DNA from 3 places in the Yersinia canariae genome. Region 1 is predicted to be linked to each of the others. Evidence: riboswitches for the same ligand, from Rfam matches in the RefSeq annotation. Region 1 holds a riboswitch; each other region holds the start of a gene.

Region 1 (5,995 bases):
GGATTAACTGTCAGCGGCTACAGCAGTGCGGATGCTAACTTGATTGCGCGTGGCGAGTATTTGACTAAAGCCGCCGACTGCGTGGCGTGCCATACCACTAAGGATGGCAAACCCTTTGCCGGCGGATTGGCATTTAAAACCCCGATGGGCACCCTATATTCACCTAATATCACTCCGGATAAAGAAACCGGCATTGGCAATTGGACGGATGAGGAGTTTTTGCGTGCCTTGCATGAAGGGAAAGGCAAAAACGGCGAGAATCTTTATCCCGCATTCCCTTATACCTCCTATACGTTGCTGAAAGATGATGACGTCAAAGCCATCAAAGCTTATCTGTTCAGTTTGCCTGCGGTACATCAGCCGAATCGCGAGAATGACATGCCATTCCCGTTCAATCAGCGCTGGGGATTGTGGTTCTGGAATTTGGTGAACTTTGAGGGGCAGCGCTTCCAACCCGATACCAGCAAAGATGCGCAATGGAATCAGGGTGCTTATTTTGTTGAGGCATTGGGTCACTGCGGTGAATGCCACACCCCGCGCAATATCACCATGGGAATGAAAGACAGCAAAGCTTATGCCGGTGCAGAGATTGATGGCTGGACGGCATTCAATATTACCTCAGACCCACATGCCGGGATTGGGGGCTGGAGTCAGGAACAGGTTGTGCAATATCTGCGTAGCGGCCATGTCGACGGTAAAGCACAAGCGGCTGGGCCGATGGCGGAAGTCATTGAAAACAGTACTCGTCATCTGACTGAGAGTGATCTGAACGCGATGGCGGTTTATTTACGCAGCCTAAAACCCTTAAATCCGGATGACGAAACCAAGAGCCGTTCGGATTGGGGGCAGTCGGCAACCAGTGTTAATACCTTACGCGGGATGCCTTTCACGGCAGATAACCACACCGATGGTGCGCGTTTGTATCTGGGCAATTGTGCCAGTTGCCACAGTTTTACCGGCGAGGGTGTGAAAGACGGTTATTACCCATCACTGATGAAAAACTCGGTAGTTGGGGCTTCCACTCAAAATAACCTGATTAATGTCATTCTCCATGGTGTGTCGCGGAAAACCAATGACGGTGAAGTCTTTATGCCCGGTTTTGCTAATACATTGACTGATGAGCAGGTGGTTAGTTTGAGTAATTATCTGTTGCAACAGTTTGGGCAACCAGCACTGAATATAAAAGCTGAGGATGTCAAAACACTACGCGAACAGTAAGGAACAAAAATAAGGGAGTTTCGGCTCCCCGTTTTGCTTTTTAGACCACATTATCAATATTAATTCTTATTTAATCTTTTCATTATGCCAATGCATTAAAACATAGTCACCGTCATTGCTCTTACCGGTCGCAATGGCCACCCAGCCATTTTTTTGATAAAACGCCAGTGCATGCTGGTTTTTTGCCAGGCACTTTAATGAGCCATGGCTGTTAAACCGATGCTGTGTTGCTTGCAATAACGCCAGCCCGACTCCACTGTGCTGGGCTTTGGGGTCAACAAACAGATTATGCAGGAAACTTTCCTCCATAAATATTGAAGCGAAACCCGCGTGAGACTCACCCTCAATGGCGACCAGAATAGTCTCCCCAAGAGTGACGCGGTCAAAGTCCTCCAGACGAAAATGCTCGCCATCCAACCAACTAAATGCGGCCCGACGTGATGCCAAATACAAGGTGCGCAAAAATGGCCGGTCACTCTCTTGATATTCACGAATCTTGATACTCATCCTTGTTTTATCCCTCCCAAACGGCTGCGTTGAACATGGGGTGAGCGAATACGTGATTGATCTTCTATCACCAGCCCGTGATAATAACAATTCTGACTCGGGGTGCCTGTCACAAATAGTGATATGGCTGAGATATTACCCGTATTACCTGATCTGGATTATACCAGCGTAGGGAAGTCTCGGCACCGCCAGGTACCGCCTTCTTGACCGCCGGTTAGGAGGAATATGTTCGTTCAACCTGCCGTTTTTTCTTCAGTTATCACGACTCACACCTTGCTATTCACAATATCGCATGCCGATATGATTGTGGGGGCGTATTCATGAAACGTATAAATGCACTCACCATTGCCGGAACTGATCCGAGCGGCGGTGCCGGTATTCAGGCTGATCTAAAAACTTTTTCTGCATTACAGGCCTATGGCACCAGTGTTATCACGGCTTTGGTGGCACAAAATACCCGTGGCGTGCAGTTGGTTTATTCTATTGACGCGGCTTTTGTTGCTGCTCAAATGGATTCGGTGCTGAGTGATGTGCGTATTGATAGCGCCAAAATCGGCATGCTGGCAAATGCTGAAATTGTTGATATTGTTGCCGCGCAGCTGCGTCGCTATCCCATAGAGTTTGTGGTGCTAGACACGGTGATGGTTGCCAAAAGTGGTGATCCTTTGCTGGCCCCCGACGCTGTTGATGCGGTGCGCCGTTTACTGATTCCTCAGGTGGCCTTGATAACCCCTAACTTGCCGGAGGCCGCGGCATTACTTAATTGCAATCCGGCTGATAATGAGCAGGAAATGTGTGAGCAGGGGCGGGCATTGTTAGCATTAGGTTGTCAGGGGGTATTGATGAAAGGAGGGCATCTGAGCGGTGAGGAAAGCCCGGACTGGCTGTTTACCGCACAGGGTGAACAGCGTTTTGTCACTCGCCGGGTTGATACCCGCCATACCCACGGCACCGGTTGTACCTTATCGGCAGCCCTCGCCGCATTGCGGCCACGGCACACCAATTGGGTCGATACGGTAAGTGCGGCCAAGAATTATCTGCAAGGGGCATTGGAGCAAGCCGACACCCTGGAAGTGGGGCAGGGGATCGGGCCGGTGCATCATTTCCACCAATGGTGGTAATCCCCTTTTTCCTCGAAATGACTGCTATTCTTGCGCCAGTAAATAGCGCTGTGTCATCGTAAATATCGCGATGGCACGCTGCAAATGATGAGCATCAAAACGGTTAAGTAAGTAACTTTCGGCTCCTTTACGCGGGCGAATACACAGCAGGAGCTTCGGATTACCCGCTTCATCTTTGATCAAGTCAAACTGATAGCTGCCGATGTCTTTTTCATCTTCTCGCCAGGAAATTTGTACTGCTGGCAATGGGTTATCTGCCGTCGGTTGCCTGATGGCAAAAAAGTATTCTCCTGCCCAGAAACCGGCATAATGTCCATCAGCTTGTAAGTGTTTGGTCCGGAAAATGGGGGCCGCAGCGAGTTGGCTGATGGCATCCAATGTTATTTCTTGATGCGCTTGTCGCCACAATGGGACGTCATTTTCGATTTGCCAACAAGCAGCACCCAAATAATCATTCAGTTCGCGCCAATCACTATCCAGCTGTTGGCGTAACTCTTCTTCGAGGATATTACGGTATTGCTGCATGCCGCTAGGTTGGTCACCCAGTGTTTCGTAAGTAATTAACTCCATGGTGCGGGGCTTGCGGCGAAAACTCATCCATAACACCACCTTAGGGATACGGAATTCAATCGACTGAATGCTCAGCCGATAGCGGTCCCCTTTGTTCACTACAAAGCCATTGGCCGTGCCGCGTTTATTTTGATAATTCCGTATTATCACCACGCTATTTAGCCCCATCCAACCCGTGACGTAATGTTCACTGTCAGAATTGGCGACATCCAGGTCTATCACCATTTGGACGATTTTATCACTCTCGAGCTTGTCTAGCGGATGGGCATCCCCGGCAGAGTAATACAACTTCTCGGGGGCTTCGGGTAACTCAAGGGTCAACATGGCATGGCCTTTTCGGGAATAGACTCGTCATCTTTCAAGTTGCATGTGCGTTGGCCGCTCTCGGCAGGTTTCCCCCCGAATCATTGGCTGGAGGCAACTCATCGGGCTCACTTGTTTGCCGCTTTCCTGCAATTTGAATAATGTGGAGTATGGTTATCAATTCAACATTGTCTGGTTTATATCTTACATCAAGCTGTCATACCGATTGCGGTATAACGAGAATTAGGATGAAAATTCGTGCTATGGATCAACTTTTTCTACAGTTACGGGTCATAGACATGCAAACTAATATCACGCATGCAAATTTGTTGCACAGTGGCCAGTTGAATACCTGGCGAGTAGATTAATCAGATAATAAGGATTTTCGATAATGAAAGGTCACAAAACCCTCCATTGTCTAGTTGCTGCGACGATACTCAGTGTCAGTTCCTGGGCTTTCGCGCAGCCAGTGGCGAATGTTGCCTCGGCTCCAGCAAGCTCAGCATCTGTTCAGCCCGCAGCGGCCCAACCGCTTCCCACCACCGCAGACCTTTTGCAGCAGCCGGTGTATAAAAATAGCTGGCAAAAAATGGTGAAGAGCCAGAAAAATTTACCGGCTTGGGCGCGTAAAGGCGTCGGGACGTCCGCGCCGTATGAGGTAATAAGCTGGGAAGGGCAGCAATATAAAGTGGGGCGGATTTGTAAACCCCATGATTGCAGTAATCAATTTATGTGGGTTGCCTTCAGCCGGGACAAAAAACAAGTTTGGCAAGCATGGGGGATGCGAGTTTCGGTAGATGATAAGCCGGAAGCCCTTGATACGCCGAGCAAATTTTCCACTTATCAATGGCTGGGGCGTCCAAGTGAGAGTGTTCAGGCCATGCTGAAAAAGCAATTAGGACAAGATCCTAACTGGCACTGATTTTTGATTTTTTTCAAATTGCAGGATAGTGGCAAGTGAGAAATAACCAACACACCTGCAATTTGAAAGATGACGGGATATCAGCCTACACCAGCTTGATGCAAGTCGTGCAAGTTGATAGCGCCAACCAATTTCCCATCAAGATTAACCACCGGCGCGGCACTAATATGATGCTGGTGCAGTGCTTCCAAAGCTTCACCGGCCCGCCATTGCTCAGGTAATCGGAAACCCGGTCGAGTTATCGCGCCCACTAGCGGTTGTTGCAGAGTGCCCCCTTTCACTAACCAGCGGCGTAAATCACCATCTGTGAACACCCCAACGACCCGTTGGTTTGGATCACAAACAGCCACTAGCCCTAATCCTGTGCGGCTCAGCTCCAGCATGGCTTCCATGACACTGTCCGATTCATTCACCATCGGCAAAAGCTCGCCAGTTCTCATTAAATGATGAACTCGGTTGAGTAACCGCGCACCCAAACTGCCTCCCGGGTGCGAGCGCGCAAAATCTTCAGCATTGAAACCACGATGTCGCATTAATGCCATTGCCAGTGCATCACCCATCATCAGGGTATTGACGGCACTTGATGTCGGCGCTAACCCCATCGGACAGGCTTCATGCTCCACACTGATATCCAGCACACAAGCGGCCCCGAGCGCTAATGGCGACTCCTTCCCCCCGGTGATAGCAATCACGGGAATGTGACTGTCTGCCAGCAATGGCAAGATCAAATCCAGTTCTTTGGCCCGCCCTGAGTAAGAGATAAAAATCAGCACATCTTGTGGGCCAATCATGCCTAAATCGCCGTGCAATGCTTCGGCGGGGTGAACAAAAAAGGCTGGAGTCCCGGTGCTGGCCAGTGAGGCGGCAATCTTTTTGCCAATATGGCCAGATTTTCCAATGCCAGAAACAACCGCTTTGCCGGTGCAAGCCAGTAATAATTCACAAGCTTGAACAAAATTATCATCCAAACGTGATAACAAGCGCTGGGCTTCTGTTAGCTCAATTTCCAGAGTTTCACGGGCATAGGTAAGCAGTGGATTAGTCATCTTTATCTACCAGAATGATGTTAATGCCCATTTTTTGTAATTCCTGCAAATATTCGTCACTAATACCTTTATCGGTAATCAAGGTATCGACGGCACTGAGCGCACAAACTACATTTGGGCTTTTACGGCCAAATTTAGAAGAGTCGACCAGTAGAATGATACGGCTAGCGGCGTGACACATAGCGGTGCTGACATGATAAACTTCGTTAAACGTGGTGACACCTGCTTTTAAATCGACACCATCTGCGCCGATAAATAGCTTATCGAAGCTAAAGTTATCAAAAGCAGATTCGGCCAGGCTGCCATGA
Region 2 (5,995 bases), 1.7 Mb from region 1:
GTTTGGTCTGAGTGGGGAAAATATGCCCCATCGCGATATAGGAAGGCCGCACAGCCTTGGCGATTGCCAGCTCATGCTCATCGTGGGTGGAAATACCCAGCCGTAATCCAGCTTGTTGAATGGCTGCTAAATCAGTGGTTTCCAGATCCTCCTGCCCCAGATGAACACCATAAGCGCCATGTTTAATCGCCAATCGCCAATAGTCATTGATATATAGGCGTGCCTGATAGCGTTTGCCCAATTCAATTGCTGCGGCAATATCTTGTTCCACTTGCGCATCATCCAAATCCTTAATACGCAATTGGATAGTGGTTACGCCCACCGACAGCAGCCGTTCAATCCAAAGTAACGAATCGACAACGGGATAAAGGCCAAGCCGCTGTTTTTCCTCTGGAAAGCCTTTTTCAGCAGAAAATAATGTATTATCAGACGGGCTCATTATTCGCCTCCGCTTTCAGATTGGCGGGGCTGTGGTACAGCTCGCTGCCACGGGAGCGGAACTCGGCCGACATCTGCTCCATACCGGATTGCAGGATCTCTATTGGCTGAGCGGCTGCTTCTTGTGCTGCCGCCAGCTCTTGTTTCGCAGCATAATCACGCACTTCTTGCGAAATCTTCATGGAGCAGAATTTCGGCCCACACATTGAGCAGAAGTGAGCGACTTTGCCCGACTCTTGTGGCAGGGTTTCATCGTGATAAGCCCGGGCGGTTTCGGGATCGAGGGCCAAATTGAACTGATCTTCCCAACGAAATTCGAAACGGGCTTTTGACATGGCGTTATCGCGGATCTGCGCGCCGGGGTGGCCTTTCGCCAGATCTGCCGCATGGGCCGCAATTTTATAGGTGATAAGCCCTTGCTTCACATCATCTTTATTGGGTAGGCCAAGATGTTCTTTGGGGGTGACATAACACAGCATGGCGCAACCAAACCAACCAATCATGGCGGCTCCAATACCGGAGGTGAAATGGTCATAGCCGGGAGCAATATCGGTGGTCAATGGGCCTAAGGTGTAAAACGGCGCTTCGTGGCAATGCTCCAGTTCTTCAGTCATATTGCGGCGAATCATCTGCATCGGCACATGTCCTGGGCCTTCAATCATCACCTGCACGTCATATTCCCAGGCAATTTTGGTCAATTCGCCCAAGGTATGTAACTCAGCGAACTGGGCTTCATCATTGGCGTCCTGAATAGAACCGGGGCGCAGGCCGTCCCCCAGTGATAATGAAACATCATAGGCGGCGCAAATTTGGCAAATTTCACGGAAATGTTGATACAGGAAATTTTCCTGATGATGGGAAAGGCACCATTTCGCCATAATTGACCCGCCACGGGAGACAATGCCAGTCAGCCGTTTGGCGGTCATCGGTACATAGCGCAGCAGCACACCAGCATGAATAGTAAAGTAATCAACACCTTGTTCAGCCTGCTCTAGCAGAGTGTCGCGGAATATTTCCCAGGTTAGGTTTTCCGCCACGCCATTGACTTTCTCCAGCGCCTGATAGATGGGTACGGTGCCAATCGGAACCGGGCTGTTACGTAGAATCCATTCACGAGTTTCATGAATATAGCGGCCCGTGGACAGGTCCATCACCGTGTCAGCCCCCCAGCGGGTAGACCACACCAGCTTTTCCACTTCTTCTTCAATGGAAGAGGTCACGGCAGAGTTGCCGATGTTGGCGTTCACTTTCACTAAAAAATTACGGCCAATAATCATTGGCTCAGATTCGGGATGATTAATATTGGCGGGAATAATGGCCCGACCGGCGGCCACTTCTTGGCGAACAAACTCCGGCGTGATGTTTTCCGGCAAGTTAGCACCAAAGGCTTGCCCCGGATGCTGGTGGCGCAATACTTCACCGCGAATCCGCTCGCGACCCATATTTTCTCGCAGGGCGATAAATTCCATCTCCGGCGTCACTTTACCGGCTCGGGCGTAATGCAATTGTGTGACACATTTGCCGTCAATCGCTTTTTTAGGCCGTGGGAGATGTTCAAAACGCAAATGATCCAACCCTTCGTCAGCTAGCCGTTGTTGGGTAAAGCCGGAACTGACGGAGGTCAGTGCTTCGGTATCCTGGCGGTCTGCTATCCAGCTTGCGCGCAACTTAGGTAAGCCAGCATGGACATCCAGTTTGGCGCTCGGATCGCCATAAGAACCGGAGGTGTCATAAACGGGAATGGCTTCGTTATTTTCATAACTCGGAGTGTCTTTGCTGCCGCCTATCAATGTCGGGCTGAGTAGGATCTCGCGCATGGGAACTTGAATATCGGGCCGTGAGCCTTGCAGATAAATGCGTTGCGAGTTGGGGAAAGTCACGCCTTGCAAGGTATCGATAAATTGTTGCGCCTCTTCGCGCACTTGTTTACGGGGTACAGCTTTACGCGGGAGTAATGAGTTTTGAGTTGTATTATTAGACATAGCAAATTCCTACCAGTGTGGTTTATAGGGAAAATTGCTTGTCTGGAGCTTGGCGGGAGTAACGATGTTGGCCAGTGACCGGCAGCCACCTGTTAAAGGAGAGGAGACGGGCCTGTAGCGATAAATTACTCTTGTTCCCTTCGCGGGTATTAACCCGATCAGGTTCCGCGGATCCCGAATTAACGGTCTCAGCCTGCGTTTGCTTTCCGAAGAAAACAGGCGCTAGGCACTCCGACAAGAGTCCTTACTATACGAGGTTGAATTAAAACTACAAGCCTGTGCTGATCAGGGCGCTATTTTACTTGCCCCTCTTGAACCACCGGCTGGGCGGCTTGCCAGGATTCAGCCGCCCATTGAATTAATTGATCTTCCAGCCGAAAACGGGCATCAAGCGCTTCGCCGATATCGGATAAAGCTTGTTGAAACTCTGTACAGCTATCGTCATCGATCTCAATGTTTGTATAACGATCATGGAAAGCCATGATAGTTTGAGTGTTATTTTTTAAGGCAGGATAAACTTTGGTCGTCAGAGCCATTTTCGGGCTGGATGCACCTTCCACCTGTTTGATAATTCTGTCGTAGATATTGAAATGCCCAGAGGAGAGATAATCCACCAGATTATGACAAAAGTTCTCCAGCGCTTTTTCATTAAGCGGGGTATGCTTTTCTTTTTGCGGCTTAATACCGATCACTGTGCAATACGAGACCAAAAGTTCTTTACGTGCATGAAGCCATTGATCAATTAATTCATTACTGCCGCCAACGCGTTGAGTCAGGCTTTCCAGTCGGTTGAGCATGAGATCGACTCCGTGTAGTAATAATGGGTTACAAAAATGTAACAAGCCAGATTCTAGATTGCCAGTGAAGTCGAGGTTGTGCAACAACGATATGGAACTACAACTTACAGGTAAAGAAAGTGGCTGGTGGATTGTCAGCCATGAAAATAAATTATGGTTACCAAAAGGGGAGTTACCACAAGGTAATGCGGCCAATTGGTCATTACAGGGCGCAACCGCAAGGCAGATAGGTGAATGGCAAGGGCAGGCGGTTTGGCTTATTCGCCAGATGATGTCTGCGGATATGGGGTCAGTGCGGCAATTATTAGATGTGGATCGCGGTTTGTTTCAACTAGCGGGCCGGGGAGTGCAATTAGCCGAGTTTTACCGCTCTCACCGCTATTGTGGCTATTGTGGGCATCAAATGCATGCCAGCCGCACTGAGTGGGCTTGCCTGTGCAATCACTGTCGTGAGCGCTATTACCCCCAAATCGCCCCTTGCGTGATTGTTGCCATTCGCCGTGGTGATGAGATTTTATTGGCACAGCATGTTCGTCATCGTGGTGGTATTAACACGGTGTTAGCCGGGTTTGTAGAAGTGGGGGAGACGCTGGAACAGGCGGTGTCCCGTGAAGTGTTGGAAGAAAGTAATATCCACATTAAAAACTTGCGTTATGTGACGTCACAGCCGTGGCCATTCCCACATTCACTGATGATGGCCTTTATGGCGGAGTATGATAGCGGTGAGCTGCGTCATGATCCTAAAGAGCTACTGAATGCCGGTTGGTATCGCTATGACCAATTACCCTTACTGCCGCCGCCAGGCACCGTGGCACGTCGACTGATTGAAGATACCGTTGTTTTATGTCGCGAAGAGCAGGAAGATGCCAGCCAATAGCTAAAAAACCCTCTTTAGCCACAACAGGAAAGTATTATCTGGCATGCTACAATGCGGGTAGATAATCAAGGGAGCTTTGTCATGAATGAGTTGAAAAACGATCGTTATCTGCGTGCCTTATTACGCCAGCCGGTAGATGTGACTCCGGTGTGGATGATGCGCCAGGCAGGTCGCTATTTGCCAGAATATAAAGCCACCCGTGCTATTGCCGGGGATTTTATGTCGCTGTGCAAAAATGCTGAATTGGCCTGTGAAGTGACGATGCAACCATTGCGTCGTTATCCGCTGGATGCGGCGATTTTATTTTCAGACATTCTGACCATTCCTGATGCCATGGGGCTGGGGCTTTATTTTGAAACCGGCGAAGGCCCGCGTTTTCAATCTCCGATCACTTGCCGCGCAGATGTTGAAAAACTGCCCATTCCCGATCCTGAACAGGAATTGGGTTATGTCATGAATGCGGTGAGAACAATTCGCCGTGAGTTGGCCGGTGCGGTGCCATTAATAGGTTTCTCCGGTAGCCCATGGACACTGGCGACCTATATGGTTGAAGGCGGAAGTAGCAAAGCCTTTACTAAACTGAAAAAAATGATGTATGCCGAGCCGCAGACTTTGCATTTGTTGCTGGATAAGCTGGCTGACAGTGTCATTTTGTATCTCAATGCTCAAATTAAAGCTGGCGCGCAATCTGTGATGGTCTTTGATACTTGGGGTGGCGTCCTGACCGGTCGCGATTATGTTGAGTTCTCCTTGAATTACATGCATAAAATCGTTGATGGCCTGATCCGTGAAAATGATGGGCGGCGAGTGCCAGTGACCTTGTTCACTAAAGGGGGTGGGCAATGGCTGGAGGCGATGGCCGCCACCGGTTGTGATGCTTTGGGCCTGGATTGGACCACGGATATTGCCGATGCGCGTCGCCGTGTGGGCGACAAAGTTGCTCTACAAGGCAATATGGACCCGTCCATCCTTTATGCATCACCTGCGCGTATTGAGCAGGAAGTCAGCACGATTCTGGCCAGTTTCGGTCAGGGTGAAGGGCATGTATTTAATCTGGGCCATGGTATCCATCAGGATGTTCCGCCAGAACATGCGGGTGCTTTTGTTAAGGCGGTGCATGCGTTATCACAGCCTTACCATCAAGCATGACTATCGCAAAAAACTAATATCGAGAACGGGTTACCAGATGGTAGACACCAAAGCATTACGGGCAGAACAGCTTCAACGCGCATCTGAAATTAGTCTTCAAGATGATATCGCAAATGAGTCCGTACGCTTTATTGCTGGGGCAGATGTGGGTTTTGAGCAGCAGGGGGAAGTGACCCGTGCTGCTATTGCTATTTTGCGTTACCCCTCGCTAGAATTGGTCGAATATCAGGTTGCCCGCGTGGCAACTTCACTCCCGTATATCCCCGGTTTACTCTCTTTTCGTGAATATCCTGCATTATTAGCTGCTTGGGAGCAGTTACAACAACGGCCTCAACTGGTCTTTGTTGATGGGCAGGGTATTGCGCATCCTCGCCGTTTAGGGGTTGCCAGCCATTTTGGCTTGCTGGTTGATGTCCCGACCATTGGTGTTGCTAAAAGCCGTCTGTGCGGGCATTTTGAGCCGTTAGGCAATGATAATGGTGCATTACAGCCGTTGGTTGATGCCGATGAGCAGCTAGGTTGGGTATGGCGCAGCAAAACCCGTTGTAATCCGCTATTTATTTCACCCGGCCACCGGGTGAGTGTTGGCAGCGCATTAGAGTGGGTTCAGCATTGCATGGCGGGTTACCGTTTGCCGGAACCGACACGTTGGGCGGATGCAATCGCTTCAAACCGCCCGCAATTTCAGCGATGGATGGGGAAAAATCCTGATTTGCTTGGCAAGCATAGGGATATGATTTAATTTCGGGTAC
Region 3 (5,995 bases), 460 kb from region 1:
GGTCGCTAACACAATGCCCGGCATCGCCAGAATCACCATCCCGCTGATTTCCAATGCTTGCCCGTAAGCCGCGTGTTGGCGCAGTTTCAATTCACGACTGCTCCACAACAGCATCATGGTCAGGGTGACACACAATAATCCGGCCCCAATGGCGATGGTCAGTGAGGTAAAGAAGGCTTGCCACAGCGCCGGTTGCTGTAGCACGCTGAATATTGTTTTATTGCTGCCATCAATCACGACCGCCAGCAATGGCGGCACCATCAATAATAATGCCGCTCCGATTAACAGTGTGTCGCTGATACGTGACCACGCGCTATCTTGCTGACTGCGCCAGATTTGCCCGTGGGTATTGCCCACCGCCAGCACTGAGCTTAGCCGTTGGCTCAGCACCACCAATCCCAGGCAGCAACCCAGTTGAATCAGTGCCAGTAATGCCGCGCGCCCCAAATCGTAGTCATAACTGAGCGCTTGATAGATAGCCAGTTCGATAGTGGTAGCTTGTGGCCCGCCCCCCAGAGAAAGCACGGTGGCAAAGCTGGCAAAACACAGCATAAAAATCAGCGCGGCAGTTGGCAGAATTTGGCGGCGCAGATAAGGCCACTCGACCAGACGAAAATGCTGCCAACCATTCATACCCAGTTGGGCGGCTAACTGGCGTTGTTCAACCGCAATGCTTTCTAGTGACTGTAATAACAAGCGGGTCGCCAGCGGCATATTAAAAAAGATATGCGCCAGTAAAATCCCTTGTAAACCATAAGGTGAGAAGCGGTACTCCACACCAAGCCAGCCAAATAACCCCGCCAACCACCCTTGACGACCATAGACTGTCAGGATGCCAAATATGGCGACCAGCACTGGGAGCACCAACGTCATCGCACACAAGCGCAACATCAGTTGGCGGCCAGGAAAGCGGCGACGATATAAGGCACGAGCCAAAAAAATGGCTGGGATGACGGACAGCAGTGCAGAGAGAAATGCCTGCCAGAATGTGAAACGAATCACATGCCACAAATAGCTGTCATGCCAGATACTTTGCCAGTCGGCCTCAGGGGCATGACGCCAGATAGCGGTGAACGCCAGCAAGGCGACACCGACTATCAGCAAAGCGGCCAGTAACCCTGGCCACAACCACGCGGGTATCAGCGGCTGACGGCGGATTGCCATGCTTTAATCCATTTGCCACGATTATCAGCCACGTCTTTTGCATCAAATTGCAATGCTTTTTGTGGCACTGTCAGGGTGTCAAATCCGGCCGGTAAATCCATTTTTATCACTGGATACATCCAGTTACCGGTCGGAATATTATTTTGGAATGCCGGGGTGACCATAAATTGCATAAAGCGCTGTGCCAGTTCGGGTTGTTTGCTGGACGCGACCACACCGGCCACTTCCACCTGCAAATAGTGGCCTTCGCTAAAATCAGCAGCGGCATAGTTGTCTTTCTTTTCTTCAATCAGATGATAAGCCGGGGAGGTGGTGTAGCTCAGCACTAAATCTCCTTCACCTTTAAGGAATAAACCGTAAGCTTCGCTCCAGCCTTTGGTCACGGTGACGGTTTTCTTCGCCAGTTGCTGCCATGCTTGTGGGGCTTTATCGCCATACACTTTTTGCATCCACAACATTAAACCGAGGCCAGGTGTGCTGGTGCGCGGGTCTTGATAAATGACTTTCCACGGCTCTTTGCTGTCGACCAATTCTTGCAGGCTTTTGGGCGGGTTTTTCAATTTGTTTTTGTCATACACAAAAGCAAAATAGCCATAATCGTATGGGACGAAAGTTTTATTCTGCCATTTTTCTGGTAAAGTCAGGTTGCTGGTATCCACCTGATTTTGAACAAATAATCCAGTTTGTTCTGCGGCCTGCACCAGATTGTTATCCAACCCTAAAATGACATCGGCCTGGCTATTTTTACCTTCCATCCGCAGGCGGTTTAGCAGCGAAACACCGTCTTCCAGCGCGACAAATTTAAGCTGGCAATCGCACTCGGCTTCAAAGGCTTTTTTTATGGCCGGCCCAGGGCCCCAGTCGGCAGCAAAGGAATCATAGGTGTAGACTGTCAGTGTCGGTTTATCAGCCGCCACGGCCGCCGCAGATAACAAAAACAAGCAGGGAATAATGCGTTTAAACACTTTGCACTCCTTAAAAATAAAGGTGGCAAAGGTATCTGAGGCAGTAAATAACATGAGTATCATGATGATACGGCGTTATTTTTCTCAAATCCCTCCGCCGGTGTTAACCGGATCAGGTTCGACGGGTTTACTCTCAGCTAAATGGCGGTTTTGCTGCAATTTAGCACCCCGTTGAGACGGCGCTATTGTAGAGATTAATCTGGGCGGGTGAAAGCGGCTTTAACCCTCTGGCGGCGTAAACCAGGCTGATTTGAAGTCAAACCATCCCAATGTGTTCATGCGCACCCCGCGCATACTGTGCTGCCCATATAATTCTAGCCAGTGATGGAACAGCGGGTGGAATTGATTCTGGCTAACCAATCGTTGGCTCCAATCCGCCATGGGGAGGGTGTTATTTCGCCATAATTCAACATCTTGGTTTAATTCTTCGTCCAGGCAATATTGCAGTAGCGGCAGTTCATACAAGGTGGCGAATAGGGAAAACTCCAGTGGTAAATAAAAGTTGGCGCTGCCAAGCCAAATGTCGCTCTGCGCATCACCCTGATACCACTCAGTGTAATCCACTATTTGTATTTTTAAGGTCACCCCTTGAGCGGCCAGCAAATGGGTCAGAGTTTGGCTGATAGCATCAAATTCTGAATGGTCGCTGTAAAAAGTCAGTGTTAGCTCGGTCAGACCTTCTGGCTTCGGTTCCAATGCGGTGAGCCGGTTGTGATGCCAGCGCGGTAACATGCCATAAGCTGGTGACCAATAGCGCTGATAAAAAGGGTCGGCGTGGCTGAGCAGCGCCACCGGGGTTATCAGTTCACAGAGCCAACGGCGGATCTCGGGATGGCTGGTCTGGGGAGACCGTTGGTCGAATAACAAAAAATAACAGCCTTCTTCCAGCCGGCTTTCGAGCTCATTTTTACTGGTATCGTCAGCTTGTAATTGTACTCCCGAATAAACCAGCTCTTCAGACAGCTCCGGTAATACCCAGATATTGACCTCATCAATCAGTGCTCGGAAACCAAAATAGTTGTCGAACGCCTGAATTTTCAATTGGCTGTGGTGATTCCGGATCACCGAATAAGGGCCTGTACCAATAGGATGTCGCCGGAAGTCCGGTTGATTTTCCCACTCTTGCGGCAAGATCATGGCGTGCACACTGCCCAATAACCACGGCAGCCAGCTATCTGGGGTACTGAGATGCACATCAATCACATACGGCGTGGGCGAACGCACCGCCGTGATATGTGAGAACAAGGGCTGAGGGATTAACCGGGTCAGACTGGTAATCACATCATTCATTTCCAGCTCACGGCCATGATGAAAATGAATGGCGGGGCGCAAATAAAAGCGCCAGTGTAGTGGACTGATCGCCTGCCAGTGATGAGATAAATCCGGCTCGAGTTCCCCATTTTCCTCATTTATCCGCGTCAGGCCATTAAAAATCTGCCGCACCATATGCGTCTCTGAGCGGCGCAGTGCAGTGCCGGGCAATAAGTTGTGTAATGGCCGGTAATAGAGCACGCGCAGAATATGTTTACCTTGCCGGAAGCTGCGCCCTAATTGGGATAGCAGCATTTGGCGGACGGCTTTCTTATCCCCAACTAGCTGCACCAGTTGGTCAATATGGTCTTGTTCGAGTAACTCTTCGGCCCGCTGCTGTTGCAGCGCTAAGCCGGAATAGAGGAAGGTTAGTTGTGAGCGCTTACCACGGCCAGCTTCCGCTTGCCAACTCAGCCACCCCTCTTGCTGCATACTGCCCAGTAAGGATCGCACATGGCGGCGAGAGCAGCAGAGCACGTCAGCAAGCTCCTGCAAGGTGGTCTCTGTGGCTAAACCGTTAAAACGTTGCCAGAGGCGAATAAACTGTTGTTGCAGGCGTGAGGCAGACATAAAAGAGGAACTCCGCGGCAAATTTCATCAATTTTTCTTTCCCTATATTACGCAGATACTGGCAATCAATAACAGCAGCTTATTGTGGCAATAGCGGCGAGATCACACCCTAGGGGAGGAATAAGATGATTTTCAACTTACAACGTTATTCCACTCATGACGGCCCTGGTATTCGCAGTGTGGTATTTCTCAAAGGCTGCTCGCTGAGCTGCCGCTGGTGCCAAAACCCAGAAAGCCGCTCACGTCATCCAGAGGTGTTATTTGACCCGCGCCTGTGTTTATCCGGCTGTGATTTGTGTCATCAGACTTGCCCGCAAGCAATCCAACGTATTGATGATCAAGTTGTTATTCATCGTCAGTTGTTGGCAGAAAACGACATTCAGGCACTGAGCATTCGCTGCCCCAGTGGGGCATTAACAGTATGTGGCAACCCAATTGATATTGATGCCACCATGGAGACATTACTGCGCGACTTGCCATTTTATCGGCGCAGTGGCGGTGGGGTGACTTTATCCGGTGGCGAACCTTTTATGCAGCCGGATGTGGCCGCTGAATTATTACAGCGTTGTCATCAGCAAGGCATCCATACCGCGGTGGAATCCTGTTTGCATACGCCATGGCGCTATATCGCCCGTTCTTTGCCGTGGCTTGATTTGATGTTGGCGGATTTGAAACACACAGATGAGCGCCGTTTTCAGCAGTGGACCGGCGGTTCAGCTAAGCGGGTGATGGATAATTTCCGCAAATTAGCGGCGGCAGGCACCCGTATTACGGTGAGAGTGCCCTTAATCCCGGATTTCAATGCTGACCGCCGCTCGGTACAAGGGATTGTCGATTTTGCTGCTGATGAGATTGGTGTGAAAGAAATCCACTTTTTGCCTTATCACACCTTAGGTATCAACAAATATTCACTGCTGGGTGAAGAGTATTTGGCTGCCAGTACACCGTTGGATTCACCTGCTCTGCTGGCCTTCGCGGAAAGTTATGCCCGTGATAAGGGCCTAACCGCAATTTTAAGAGGATGACGCAATGACGACTCTCGATTTGGTAACCTTAAGCGAACGGACAAAACAGCATAAAAATGCACTGATTCATATTGTAAAACCGCCGGTTTGTACTGAGCGAGCTTTGCACTATACCGAAGCTTATCAACAGCATCAGGATAAACCGCTGCCGGTCCGGCGTGCGCTGGCGTTGGCCCACCACTTACAGCTTCGCACTGTCTGGATTAAAAATGATGAGCTGATTATTGGTAATCAGGCCAGTCAATTGCGGGCCGCTCCGATTTTCCCTGAATACACAGTGAGTTGGATTGAAAACGAAATTGACGAACTAGCCGACCGGCCCGGAGCAGGTTTCTCGGTCAGTGAAGAAGACAAAGCAGTATTACATCAATTGTGCCCGTGGTGGCGCGGCCAAACAGTGCAAGATCGCTGCTATGGCATGTTTACTGACGAACAAAAAGCTTTACTGGCGACCGGCATCATCAAAGCGGAAGGAAATATGACCTCCGGTGATGCGCACCTGGCGGTTAACTTCCCGTTATTGTTGGAAAAAGGGCTGGATGGCCTACGCAGTAAAGTTACGGATCGCCGTTCTCGCCTTCAACTGACAGACTGGAGTGACCTGCATAAGGAGCAATTCCTGAAAGCTATTGATATCTCGCTGGTTGCACTGAGCGAACATATTGAGCGCTATGGTGCTGTGGCCCGGAAAATGGCGGAGGAAGAAACTCGCGAATGGCGGCGGGCTGAGCTACAGACTATTGCCGAAAACTGTGAATTAATTGCCCATCAGCCGCCGCAGACTTTCTGGCAAGCACTGCAACTGTGCTACTTCATTCAGTTGATTTTGCAAATTGAATCCAATGGCCACTCGGTTTCTTTTGGTCGCCTCGACCAATATCTGTACCCATGGTATCGCCGTGATGTTGAGTTAGAAAACACACTCAGCCGCGAAAAAGCCATCGAAATGCTGCATAGCTG

Evidence for each region. A riboswitch is a leader RNA that binds a small molecule or an ion and turns the genes downstream of it on or off. The one in region 1 is predicted to bind thiamine pyrophosphate.
Region 2: it holds a riboswitch for thiamine pyrophosphate, as region 1 does, so the genes downstream of both, thiC (phosphomethylpyrimidine synthase ThiC) here and thiD (bifunctional hydroxymethylpyrimidine kinase/phosphomethylpyrimidine kinase) in region 1, are expected to answer to the same signal.
Region 3: it holds a riboswitch for thiamine pyrophosphate, as region 1 does, so the genes downstream of both, thiB (thiamine ABC transporter substrate binding subunit) here and thiD (bifunctional hydroxymethylpyrimidine kinase/phosphomethylpyrimidine kinase) in region 1, are expected to answer to the same signal.

What each region holds. Positions count from the first base shown of each region.
Region 1 covers NZ_CP043727.1:1,254,885-1,260,879, forward strand. The annotation lists gene F0T03_RS05810 (cytochrome c) at 1-1,218, shown strand, start outside; gene F0T03_RS05815 (GNAT family N-acetyltransferase) at 1,285-1,725, opposite strand; TPP riboswitch at 1,814-1,917, shown strand; gene thiD (bifunctional hydroxymethylpyrimidine kinase/phosphomethylpyrimidine kinase) at 2,046-2,846, shown strand; gene F0T03_RS05825 (hypothetical protein) at 2,871-3,740, opposite strand; gene F0T03_RS05830 (inhibitor of vertebrate lysozyme family protein) at 4,111-4,641, shown strand; gene gutQ (arabinose-5-phosphate isomerase GutQ) at 4,722-5,687, opposite strand; gene srlR (glucitol operon DNA-binding transcriptional repressor SrlR) at 5,680-5,995, opposite strand, start outside.
Region 2 covers NZ_CP043727.1:4,311,730-4,317,724, reverse strand. The annotation lists gene thiE (thiamine phosphate synthase) at 1-439, opposite strand, end outside; gene thiC (phosphomethylpyrimidine synthase ThiC) at 426-2,420, opposite strand; TPP riboswitch at 2,539-2,664, opposite strand; gene rsd (sigma D regulator) at 2,714-3,217, opposite strand; gene nudC (NAD(+) diphosphatase) at 3,309-4,094, shown strand; gene hemE (uroporphyrinogen decarboxylase) at 4,176-5,243, shown strand; gene nfi (deoxyribonuclease V) at 5,281-5,985, shown strand.
Region 3 covers NZ_CP043727.1:799,841-805,835, forward strand. The annotation lists gene thiP (thiamine/thiamine pyrophosphate ABC transporter permease ThiP) at 1-1,164, opposite strand, end outside; gene thiB (thiamine ABC transporter substrate binding subunit) at 1,140-2,129, opposite strand; TPP riboswitch at 2,201-2,310, opposite strand; gene sgrR (HTH-type transcriptional regulator SgrR) at 2,349-4,010, opposite strand; gene F0T03_RS03770 (glycyl-radical enzyme activating protein) at 4,136-5,035, shown strand; gene F0T03_RS03775 (formate C-acetyltransferase/glycerol dehydratase family glycyl radical enzyme) at 5,040-5,995, shown strand, end outside.